Linked DNA regions of Sphingobium yanoikuyae. The protein of the gene in region 2 interacts with the protein of the main gene of each other region in a pairwise test. Links are inferred from orthologs where the notes say so. Each region holds a gene or a part of one and is shown on either strand. Other genes may lie near its edges.

Region 1 (4,339 bases), 1.3 Mb from region 2 along the record:
GTCGAAATTCGCGCCCGAGGCCGGTGAGGAAGCGACTTTGGCGGAGGAGCGCGCGACCATGCAGAAGGGCGCGCGCCTGTCCGATGACCTGTCCGCCGTCACTGATTGCCTGACCGGCTCCGACGGTGGCCTCGCCCAGTTGCGCCAGGCGGCGCGCCGGCTCGACCGGATCGCGGGCGAATATGAACCGCTCTCCGCCGTACTGGAGGCGCTGGACCGCGCCGTGATCGAAGCGGGCGAGGCGGAGGATAAGCTGGCCGAGGCGGCCGAGGCGCTGAGCTTCGACCCCGCCCGGCTGGACGCGATCGAAACCCGGCTGTTCGACCTGCGCGGCCTGGCCCGCAAGCATCAGGTCGCGCCCGACGATCTTGCCGCGTTGCGCGACGAGATGGCCGCGCGCCTCGCCGCGATCGAGGGTGGGGAGGAGCATATCGCCGCGCTCGAAGCCGATGTCGCGCAAAAGGCCGCAACCTATCGCGCCGCTGCCCAGGCTCTGTCGGCCGAACGCCAGCTTGCCGCCGGCCGGCTCGATGCGGCGGTCGCGGGCGAACTGGCGCCGCTGAAGTTGGACGCCGCCCGCTTTCGCACTGTCGTAGCCCCGCTCGACGAAGGGCAATGGAGCGGCGCCGGCATGGACCGGGTCGAGTTCGAGATTTCGACCAATCCCGGCGCCCCCTTCGCGCCGCTCGCCAAGATCGCCTCGGGCGGGGAACTGTCCCGCTTCATCCTCGCGCTCAAGGTTGCGCTGGCGGAGCGGGGCGGGGCCGACACGCTGATCTTCGACGAGATTGACCGGGGCGTCGGCGGCGCGGTGGCCGATGCGATCGGCGAGCGCCTGTCGCGCCTGGCACAGAGCAACCAGATCCTGGTCGTCACCCACAGCCCGCAGGTCGCGGCGCGCGGCGCGGGCCATATGCTGATCGCGAAATCGAGCGACGGCACGGTGACGCGCACCGGCGTCCATGCGCTGAGCGATGGCGAACGCCGCGAGGAAATCGCCCGCATGCTCTCCGGCGCGGAAATCACCGCCGAAGCGCGCGCACAGGCGGAACGGTTGCTGGAAGCTTGACTCCCACCTCCGTTCGGTTCGAGCTTGTCGAGAACCAGAGTGCAGGGTTCTCGACAAGCTCGAACCGAACGGGGAGGATAGCCGCATGACCCATAATCGCAGAGACATGCTCGGCCTGACCGCCGCGACGCTGGCCGCAACCGCCATCCCCGCCGCCGCGCAGGAGGCAAAGCCGCGCTACGGCCTGATCGGCCAGATGCTCAGCGCGCCCGGCAAGCGCGACGAACTGGTCGGTTATCTCAAGGATGCGATCGGCGCGATGCCTGGCTGTCTCTCCTATGTCGTGGCGCTCGACACCGCCAATCCCGACGCGCTCTGGATCACCGAAGTCTGGGACAGCCGCGAAAGCCATGCCGCCTCGCTGAAACTCCCCGCCGTCCGCGCCGCCATCGCCAAGGCCCGCCCGATCATCGCCGGCTTCCCCCAGCATTTTGAAACCGTGCCGGTAGCGGGAATCTGAATTCTGATATCATAGTTTCAACCGGGTGCCCGCCTTTGCAGGGCGCTCTCGACGAGGGCGTAGCGCATGCCACTTACGTTGGCGCAATTCCTATTTTCGATCCCTGTTACGCTGGGAGTGTTGTTTCTGCCGTTTCTCGTTGGAGGAATGTTGAAGAACCGTCCTTTGAAGCCACTTTTGATAGCTTATGTGATCGTCAGCGCGCTATTGGTGGCTTTTTTCTCTATCCTCGCCTTGTTTGAGCATCTGAATAAATGACTGATCCTACGCAAATTACTGAAGCCGAAGCCGCCAACCGCCTGATGCGCCTTGCCAGGGAGGTGGCGAAGCATAACCGCCTCTATCATGACCAGGACGCGCCGGAGATCAGCGACGCGGACTATGACGCGCTGATCCGCGAGAATAACGCGCTCGAAGCGGCCTTCCCGCATTTGATCCGCGCCGACTCGCCCAACGCGCAGGTCGGCGCTGCCGCCACCTCGACGCTGAAGAAAGTGCCGCACGCGGTCCGCATGATGAGCCTCGACAATGGCTTTGCCGACGAGGATATCGCCGAGTTCGCCGCGCGCGTCCGCCGCTTCCTCGCGCTGGCCGAAGACGCGCCGGTGGCGATGACCGCCGAACCGAAGATCGACGGCCTGTCCTGTTCGCTGCGCTATGAGCAGGGCGAACTGGTGCTGGCCGCGACCCGCGGTGACGGCACCACCGGCGAGGACGTCACCGCCAATGTCCGCACCATCGCCGACATCCCGCAGCGCCTGACCGGCGAAGCCATCCCCGACCTGTTCGAGATACGGGGCGAGGTCTATATGGCCAAGGCGGATTTCGTCGCCCTCAACCAGCGGCTGCTGGACGAGGCGGAGGATGCGGACAAGGCGCGCCAGTTCGCCAATCCGCGCAACGCCGCCGCCGGATCGCTGCGTCAGAAGGACGCCAGCGTCACCGCCAGCCGGCCGCTGCGTTTCCTGGCCCATGGCTGGGGCGCCCATAGCGCGCTGCCCGCCGACACCCAGTTGGGCGTGATGCAGGCGATTGCGAGCTGGGGCCTGCCCGTGTCCGACATGCTGGTCTGCGTCGATAGCATCGACGCCATCCTGGCCCATTATCGCGCGATCGAGCGTGCCCGTGCCGATCTGCCCTTCGACATTGACGGCGTTGTTTACAAGGTCGACCGGCTCGACTGGCAGCAGCGGCTGGGTTTCGTGGCCAAGGCGCCGCGCTGGGCGATCGCCCATAAATTCCCGGCCGAACGCGCCCAGACCACGCTGGAGGCGATCGACATCCAGGTTGGCCGCACCGGCAAGCTGACCCCGGTCGGCCGCCTGACCCCGGTGACGGTCGGCGGCGTCGTCGTCTCCAACGTCACGCTCCACAATGCCGACGAGATCGAGCGGCTGGGCGTGCGGCCGGGCGACCGCATCGTCGTCCAGCGCGCCGGCGACGTCATCCCGCAGGTGGTCGACAATCTGACCCGCGACGAAGTGCGCGACCCCTTTCCCTTCCCCACCCATTGCCCGGTCTGCGGATCGGAAGCGGTGCGCGAGGAGGAGGAAGTCGATTATCGCTGCACCGGCGGCCTGATCTGCGCCGCCCAGCGGTTCGAGCGGCTGCGCCATTTCGTCAGCCGCGCCGCGCTCGATATCGAGGGGCTGGGCGAAAAGACGATCGAGGAATTTCTCGACCTTGGCTGGATCAAGGAGCCGGCCGACATCTTCCGCCTGCGCACCCATGCCGGCGAACTGCTGGGGCGTGAGGGCTGGAAGGAAAAGTCGGTCGACAATCTGCTCGCCGCGATCGAGGCCAAGCGCGCGCCCGACGCCGCCAAGCTGCTGTTTGGCCTCGGCATCCGCCATGTCGGCGCCGTCACCGCGCGCGATCTGTTGAAGCGCTATACGACGCTCTCCGCGCTGCGCACCCTTGCCGACGAGATCATTGCCCTGCGCGATCAGGATTATGAGACGCAGGCCAAGAAGGACAAGGCGATCGCCGAGCATATCGGGGTCGAGAATGTCGGCGCCGCCGTCGGCCATGCGCTCGCCGATTTCTTCCACGAACCCCATAATGTCGAGGCATGGGACGATCTGCTGAGCGAAGTGTCACCGCCGCCTTATGTCGTCGAGACCACCGCCAGCGCCGTTACGGGCAAGATCATCGTCTTCACCGGCAAGCTGGAAACAATGAGCCGCGACGAGGCCAAGGCACAGGCCGAGCGCCTCGGCGCCAAGGCGGCGGGATCGGTCAGCGCCAAGACCGACCTGGTCGTCGCCGGTCCCGGCGCGGGATCGAAGCTCAAGCAGGCGACCGCGCTCGGCATCGAGGTGATCAGCGAACAAGACTGGGCTGACATCGTCAGGGCGGCAGGCTAGAGCATTTTCGAAGCAGATGGTATCATCTGCTGGCTCGGAAAATGCGGAAAATAAAAGGAAAGTAGAGCATAATCCATTCAGAATGAATGGATTATGCTCTATAGGGCGATCATCATGTCAAACAGCAACAACAGTGGCACCGTCCTGGTCGACGGCGCGCATTATGATTGGGAAGTGCGGCGCGAACCGCAATGGAGCGATGCGGATGGCTGGCGCGGCATGACCGTCGCCCTGCAGCAGCAGGGGACGCAGCGCGGTGCCGTGCTGGAATTTCCGCCGCCCAAGCGCCTGCTCAAAGGACTGGCGCGCGGCCGGCTCCAGATCAACGACGCCATCGTCGCGCGTGGCGTACGCGCGGCGCTGGCGGCCGGCTGGGAACCGGAATCGCGCGGCAAGCCGATGCAGTTCATGGTCGACGCCGACGGCAATTGATGCCGGCGCCCC
Region 2 (5,928 bases):
CCGCACCAGCAGGTCGCCCAGCCCCTTGCCGCCGCGGCTGGACCGTTCGGCCTGGGCCAGACGCTGGATGACGCGGGCGATGCCGGTCGCGTCCCACAGCCGCACCTGGCGGGTGACCAGGCCCTTCTCCTTCCAGAAGACCGCCTTGCCGGCCGATTCCACCGCCGCCTCCAGCCGGCCGCTGCTGTCGAAATCGGCGCGGATATTGGCGATCAGCATGGCGCGGGTCAGCAGCGGCCGGATCACCGACGCCATGGCCGCGCCGATCTCCGCCAGATTGTTGAGTTCCTTGTGCATCGCCCTGAGGTCGCCGCCCAGCACCGCATTGACCAGCGGCGCGGCATCGGAATCGGGATTGTTGGCCGACAGCGCATCCAGCGCCTCCGCCGTCGCCTCGCGCGGCTGTTCCGGCGCGGCGTCGAGATAGAGGACCAGCTTCTCGATCTCGATTCCCATCAGCGCCCGGTCGCCATTGGCGAGGTCGACGATGCGGCGCGCCAGTTCCTGCGGCAGGCGCAGGCCGTTCTCGCGCGCGGTCGCCATCGCGATCTGCTCCGCCTCGCGAGCATCGGGCTGATAGGAGATGAAGGCCATGCAGCCCTTATGGTCGAGCGCCAGCTTGACCAGCTTCGACGTCGCCTTGAGCGCGCCGGCGATCGCGATCACCGGATTGCCCGCCGCCTCCGCCTCCAGCAACGCCGTGACCGCCGGCAGCGATTCGTCGCCCATGCCGTTGATACGCACCCAGCGCTTGTCGCCGAACATGGAGAAGGATGCCGCTTCGTCCGCCAGCCGTGCCGGATCCTCGCGCAGCGTGGCCACGTCCAGGTCGACCCGCTCGGCCCCCGGCCCCATCGCCCGCTCCAGCCGCCTGGCAAGCGCCGTGCTGCCTGCCTCGTCAGGACCATGGAGCAGGAAGAAGCGGATATCCGACGGCGGCGCGTCGAGCGCCTTTTCTATCTGGCCGCGATTGGCTTTCACTGGCCGGTCGACGCCGCCGACGATGGGGCTGGCGATGGCGCCGCCTGGGCACCTTCCTTGCGCGTCGCATACAGCGCCAGGCGGGTGACAATCTGGTCGGCGACGATCTCCGACAGCCGCTCCAGCGCCGTGTCTTCGGCCGCGATCGTCGCATATTCGCTCGACGTCGCGTTGATGCCGGCGTCCGACCCGGCGCTGTCGTCCAGCACCTGCGCACCGGTCGCTTCATCGATCAGCTGATAGCGCGCCCGCAGCGTGCGCCGCTCACGGGTGATGGCCGCGTCGGACCGCAGACCGAAACCGCTGATCTGGTCGTCCAGCTTCACCACCAGCTTGTAGCTGGGGCCGGAACCATTGCTGATCGCGCCAAGCCGGTCGTTGAGGGCGTTGCGCATCAGCCAGCCGCCCTTGCCCGCAATATCCTGCACCTCGACATGGCCCAGCCCCTGCGCCACCGCGCCATGGCTGCCGCCGCCATAGACCGGGCGCAGCCCACAGGCGGTGAGAAGAGGTGCGGTGAGAAGAGTCAGGGCGACGAGGGGAAGGATGCGCTTCATGGGCATGATCCTTATCCCGTCACCCCGCCCTTGTCGAACCAAAGGTCGGGGTGACGGGCACAGGTCAGATGACCAGATTGACCAGACGATCGGGCACCACGATCACCTTCTTGGGGGTGGCGCCATCCAGCGTGCGAACGACGTTGGGGGCCGCCAGTGCCAGCTTTTCCAGCTCGTCCTTCGGCGTGCCCTTGGGCACGGTGATGGTGTCGCGCAGCTTGCCCATCACCTGGCAGGCGATGGTCACTTCATCCTCGACCAGCAGCGCCGGATCGACCGCCGGCCAGGCGGCTTCGGCGATCAGGCCCGGCTGCGCCATCTCGGCCCAGCCCTCTTCGGCCAGATGCGGGGTCATCGGCGCGACCAGCAGCGCCAGCGCGCGGATCGCCGCGGTGCGGCTGGCCGACGGCTTGGCCTTCTCGATCGCGTTCACCAGCTCATAGATCTTGGCGACGGCCTTGTTGAAGCCCAGCGCCTCGATATCCTTGGCGACGCCGTCAATCGTCTGGTGCAGCTTGCGATCCAAGGCCTTGTCCTGGCCTTCCGCCGCCGCATCGGCTTCGCCGAACAGGCGCCAGACGCGGTTGACGAAGCGCCAGCTGCCCTCGATGCCGGCCTCGGTCCAGGGCAGGTCGCGCTCGGGCGGGCTGTCCGACAGCATGAACCATCGCACGGCGTCGGCACCATATTGTTCGATGATGTCATCGGGATCGACGACATTCTTCTTCGACTTGGACATCTTCTCGACGCGGCCGACCGTGACCGGCGCCCCGCTCTCGATATGGATATAGTCGTCGCCGGACTTCTTGATTTCCTGCGGCGACAGCCAGCTGCCATCGCCGGCCTTGTAGGTCTCGTGGGTCACCATGCCCTGCGTGAACAGGCCGGTGAAGGGCTCGGCAAAACCCAGCTGGCCCATATGCTGCAGCGCACGGGTCCAGAAACGCGCGTAGAGCAGATGCAGGATCGCATGTTCCACGCCGCCAATATATTGGCCGACCGGCAGCCACTGCTCCACGGTCGCGCGATCGAACGGCTTGTCGTCGGGCTGGCTGGCGAAGCGGATGAAATACCAGCTCGAATCCGCGAAGGTGTCGAGCGTGTCGGTCTCGCGCCGCGCCGGCTTGCCGCAGGACGGGCAATCGACATGCTTCCAAGTCGGGTGGCGGTCCAGCGGATTGCCGGGAATGTCGAAGGTCACATCCTCGGGCAGCTTCACCGGCAGCTGGTCCTTGGGCACGCCCACCACACCACAATCATCGCAATGGATGACCGGGATCGGGGTGCCCCAATAACGCTGGCGCGACACGCCCCAGTCGCGCAGGCGGAACACGGTCTTGCCCGCGCCCCAGCCTTCACCCTCGGCGCGCGCGATGACGGCGGCCTTGGCGGCTTCGACGGCCATGCCGTCCAGGAAGCGCGAATTCACCAGATGGCCGGGGCCGGTATAGGCCTCGTCATGGATCGGCTTGTCGGCTTCGCCATCCAGCGCGACGACACGCTCGACCGGCAGCATATATTTGCGCGCGAAGTCGAGGTCGCGCTGGTCATGCGCGGGCACGCCCATGACGGCGCCGGTGCCATAGTCCATCAGCACGAAATTGGCGATGAAGACGGGCAGGTGCCATTCCGGATCGAACGGATGCGCGACCGTCAGGCCGGTGTCGAAGCCCAGCTTCTCCGCCGTTTCCAGCTCGGCGGCGGTGGTGCCGCCTTCCTTGCACTTCTCGATGAAGGCAACGGCATCGGGATTGTTCGCGGCGACGGCCTGCGCGACCGGATGGTCGGCGGCGATCGCAACGAAGCTGGCGCCGAAGATGGTGTCGGGACGGGTCGAATAGACCTCGATCTCGCTGTCGAACGGCGCGACCGGCTTGAAGCTGAACTGCAGGCCGACCGACTTGCCGATCCAGTTTTCCTGCATCAGCCGGACCTTGTCGGGCCACTGGTCGAGCGTCTGGAGGCCCTCCAGCAGATCGTCGGCGAACTGCGTGATCTTGAGGAACCACTGGTTGAGCTTGCGCTTCTCGACCAACGCGCCCGAGCGCCAGCCGCGCCCGTCGATCACCTGCTCGTTCGCCAGCACGGTCATGTCGACCGGATCCCAGTTGACCTGGCTTTCCTTGCGATAGACCAGGCCGGATTCCAGCATGTCCAGGAACAGCGCCTGTTCATGGCCATAATAATCCGGCTCGCAGGTGGCGAGTTCGCGGCTCCAGTCGATCGCGAAGCCCAGCTTCTTCAGCTGCGCGCGCATATTGGCGATGTTGGACCGGGTCCATTCGCCCGGATGCACCTTCTTTTCCATCGCCGCATTTTCGGCCGGCATGCCGAACGCGTCCCAGCCCATCGGATGCAGCACTTCATGGCCGGTCATCCGGCGGAAGCGCGCCAGCACGTCGCCCATCGAGTAGTTGCGGACATGACCGATATGGATGCGCCCCGACGGATAGGGGAACATCTCCAGCACGTAGCTGCGCGGCTTCGTCGAGGCATCGTCCGCCTTGAAGCTCTGCTTCTCGTCCCAGACGGCCTGCCAGCGGGCGTCGGCCTCCAGCGGGTTGAAGCGCCTTTGCATGTCATGTCCTTACAAATGCAAGCGGGCTGGGCTCTGTGAAAGCCCAGCCCCGATGGTTTGAAAACAGGGCGTTACCGTATCAGTCGCGCCCGAAAGGGGTGGTTCAGCCGATCGCCATGCGGCGCAGGTCGCGCGCCTTGGTCAGGATGATCTCTTCCAGCTTCTGCACCGTCGCGGCCTGCACCGGGGCATCGACCCACTGGCCATTCTGGTTGACCTGGCGGCTGGCGGCCACGCGCAGCGCGTCGGCGCGCAGATCCTGGTCCAGGATCGACACGGTGACCTTCATCCGTTCACTCGGCGTGTTGGGATTGGTATACCAGTCGGTGACGATGACGCCGCCGTTGGAATCGGTCTGCACCATCGGCATGAAGGACAGCGTATCCAGGCTGGCGCGCCACAGATAGGCGTTGACGCCGATGGTGGTGACCTTCGACGCGGCCAGATCGGCCTTGGGCCGTTCCTTCGCGCCGCCCCCGCATGCGGCAAGCGGCAGGAGCGCAGCCAGCAGAAGACCGGAGGAAAGGGTAACGGGAAGGCGACGGACCATCAGGCATGTCCTAGCTTGAAAAAGACGAAAAACGCCCCGCTTCTATAGTCGACGCGCGCCATTGGGCAAGGGGGCGCGCGGGTCCGACACGCCACGGATCGTCGCAACCCGTCCTCGGAGTCTGTGTGCTCTGTGCAACAGCTCAGACAAAAAGCGGATAGCGCCTCTGGTCAATGGCGCTTTTTGGTGTCTAATGCGTCTTGAAAAATAACCGGTGGGGAAGAGATTCGAATCATGCGCGTGAAACGGGGACATTTGGCATTGGCAGGCTCGGCAATCGCCGTCGCTGGCTTCATGCTGTCGCCCGCTTTTGGCGCCGCAACTGATCTCGTCCGCATGCGTGAGGAAGCCCCGGTGTCGCTCGGCGCGCTGGGCAGCATTTCCTCCTTCACCCCCACGACCAAGGATTCGCGACTGGCTGCGGCCTATGCGAAGATCGCCGCCTCGGCCGGTCGCCAGAATTTCCGTTTCACGCCGACCAGCGGTTCGCTCAGCGGCCAGCGGTCGATCACCGTCATGGTCCGCGCCAGCGACGTCGATCGCGTTGCCGCCAACCGTTCGGTGGTCCCGGTCAACATCGCGCCCGTCAGCTTCAGCCTGAACGGCGAGCATGGCTGGCGCAAGTTCGCCCTGCCGGAAAATACCGGCCGCAAGGCGCTGGATCCGGTGCCTGTCGAAACCATGGTCGATGCGAAGAATTTCTCGCTGGATGATGGCAAGAAGGATCGCTTCAGCACCAAGGTGCTGCTGGAAAGCCGTCGCGAGCCGACGGCGACCGTCCGCAACCCGAGTGCGGACAAGGATTATTCGCTGGATCTGGCCAGCTCCTATTCGCTGACCCGCAACCTCAACGTGACAGCGGGCATCCGCTACAACAACAGCGTTGCCGGCCGCCTGACCCCGATGACCGACGAGCGCCAGGACAACCAGGCCGTCTATCTGGGCACCATCTTCAAATTCTGATCGCCTGAAAAGGCAGGGATACGCATGATCGGCATCGCCTGATGCCGATCGCTCCAACGCGTCAACAGTAACTGCCGCCACCCTTGGCGCAGAGCATGACCGGCTCCGTCTCGATCAGGCGCAATGACTGCACCATATCGGCAGTGCCCTGCTTATATTTCAGGAAATGCGGTGTCTTGAGATGCGCCTGATAGGCCGCGTCGCTGGCATAGACTTCCAGCAGGCGGATGCTCGCCGGCTTTCCGGCGATCGCCACCGCCGACAGCGACAGCACGCCCGGCTCCTGCGCCACCGATGCG

Evidence for each region.
Region 1: the proteins of leuS (region 2) and ligA interact in binary tests that used the Escherichia coli proteins (3 or more experiments, as listed by UniProt). The link is inferred for Sphingobium yanoikuyae from one-to-one orthologs.

The regions. Positions count from the first base shown.
Region 1 is NZ_CP053021.1:3,013,523-3,017,861, reverse strand. Bases 1,393-4,339 are described here. They hold ligA (NAD-dependent DNA ligase LigA), read left to right. Parts: upstream 1,393-1,783; coding sequence 1,784-3,895; downstream 3,896-4,339. Other genes in these bases: HH800_RS14645 (hypothetical protein), read left to right, coding at 4,010-4,327; HH800_RS14655 (hypothetical protein), read left to right, coding at 1,596-1,787; HH800_RS14660 (putative quinol monooxygenase), read left to right, coding at 1,393-1,529. Also shown: DNA repair protein RecN, read left to right, coding at 1-1,069; more of HH800_RS14660, read left to right, coding at 1,155-1,392. UniProt on the Escherichia coli protein: DNA ligase that catalyzes the formation of phosphodiester linkages between 5'-phosphoryl and 3'-hydroxyl groups in double-stranded DNA using NAD as a coenzyme and as the energy source for the reaction.
Region 2 is NZ_CP053021.1:4,339,517-4,345,444, forward strand. What follows is about bases 1,360-4,502. They hold leuS (leucine--tRNA ligase), read right to left. Parts: upstream 4,117-4,502; coding sequence 1,603-4,116; downstream 1,360-1,602. Other genes in these bases: lptE (LPS assembly lipoprotein LptE), read right to left, coding at 1,360-1,538; HH800_RS20935 (DUF3576 domain-containing protein), read right to left, coding at 4,220-4,502. Also shown: holA (DNA polymerase III subunit delta), read right to left, coding at 1-981; more of lptE, read right to left, coding at 978-1,359; more of HH800_RS20935, read right to left, coding at 4,503-4,666; HH800_RS20940 (hypothetical protein), read left to right, coding at 4,901-5,629; HH800_RS20945 (putative quinol monooxygenase), read right to left, coding at 5,691-5,928.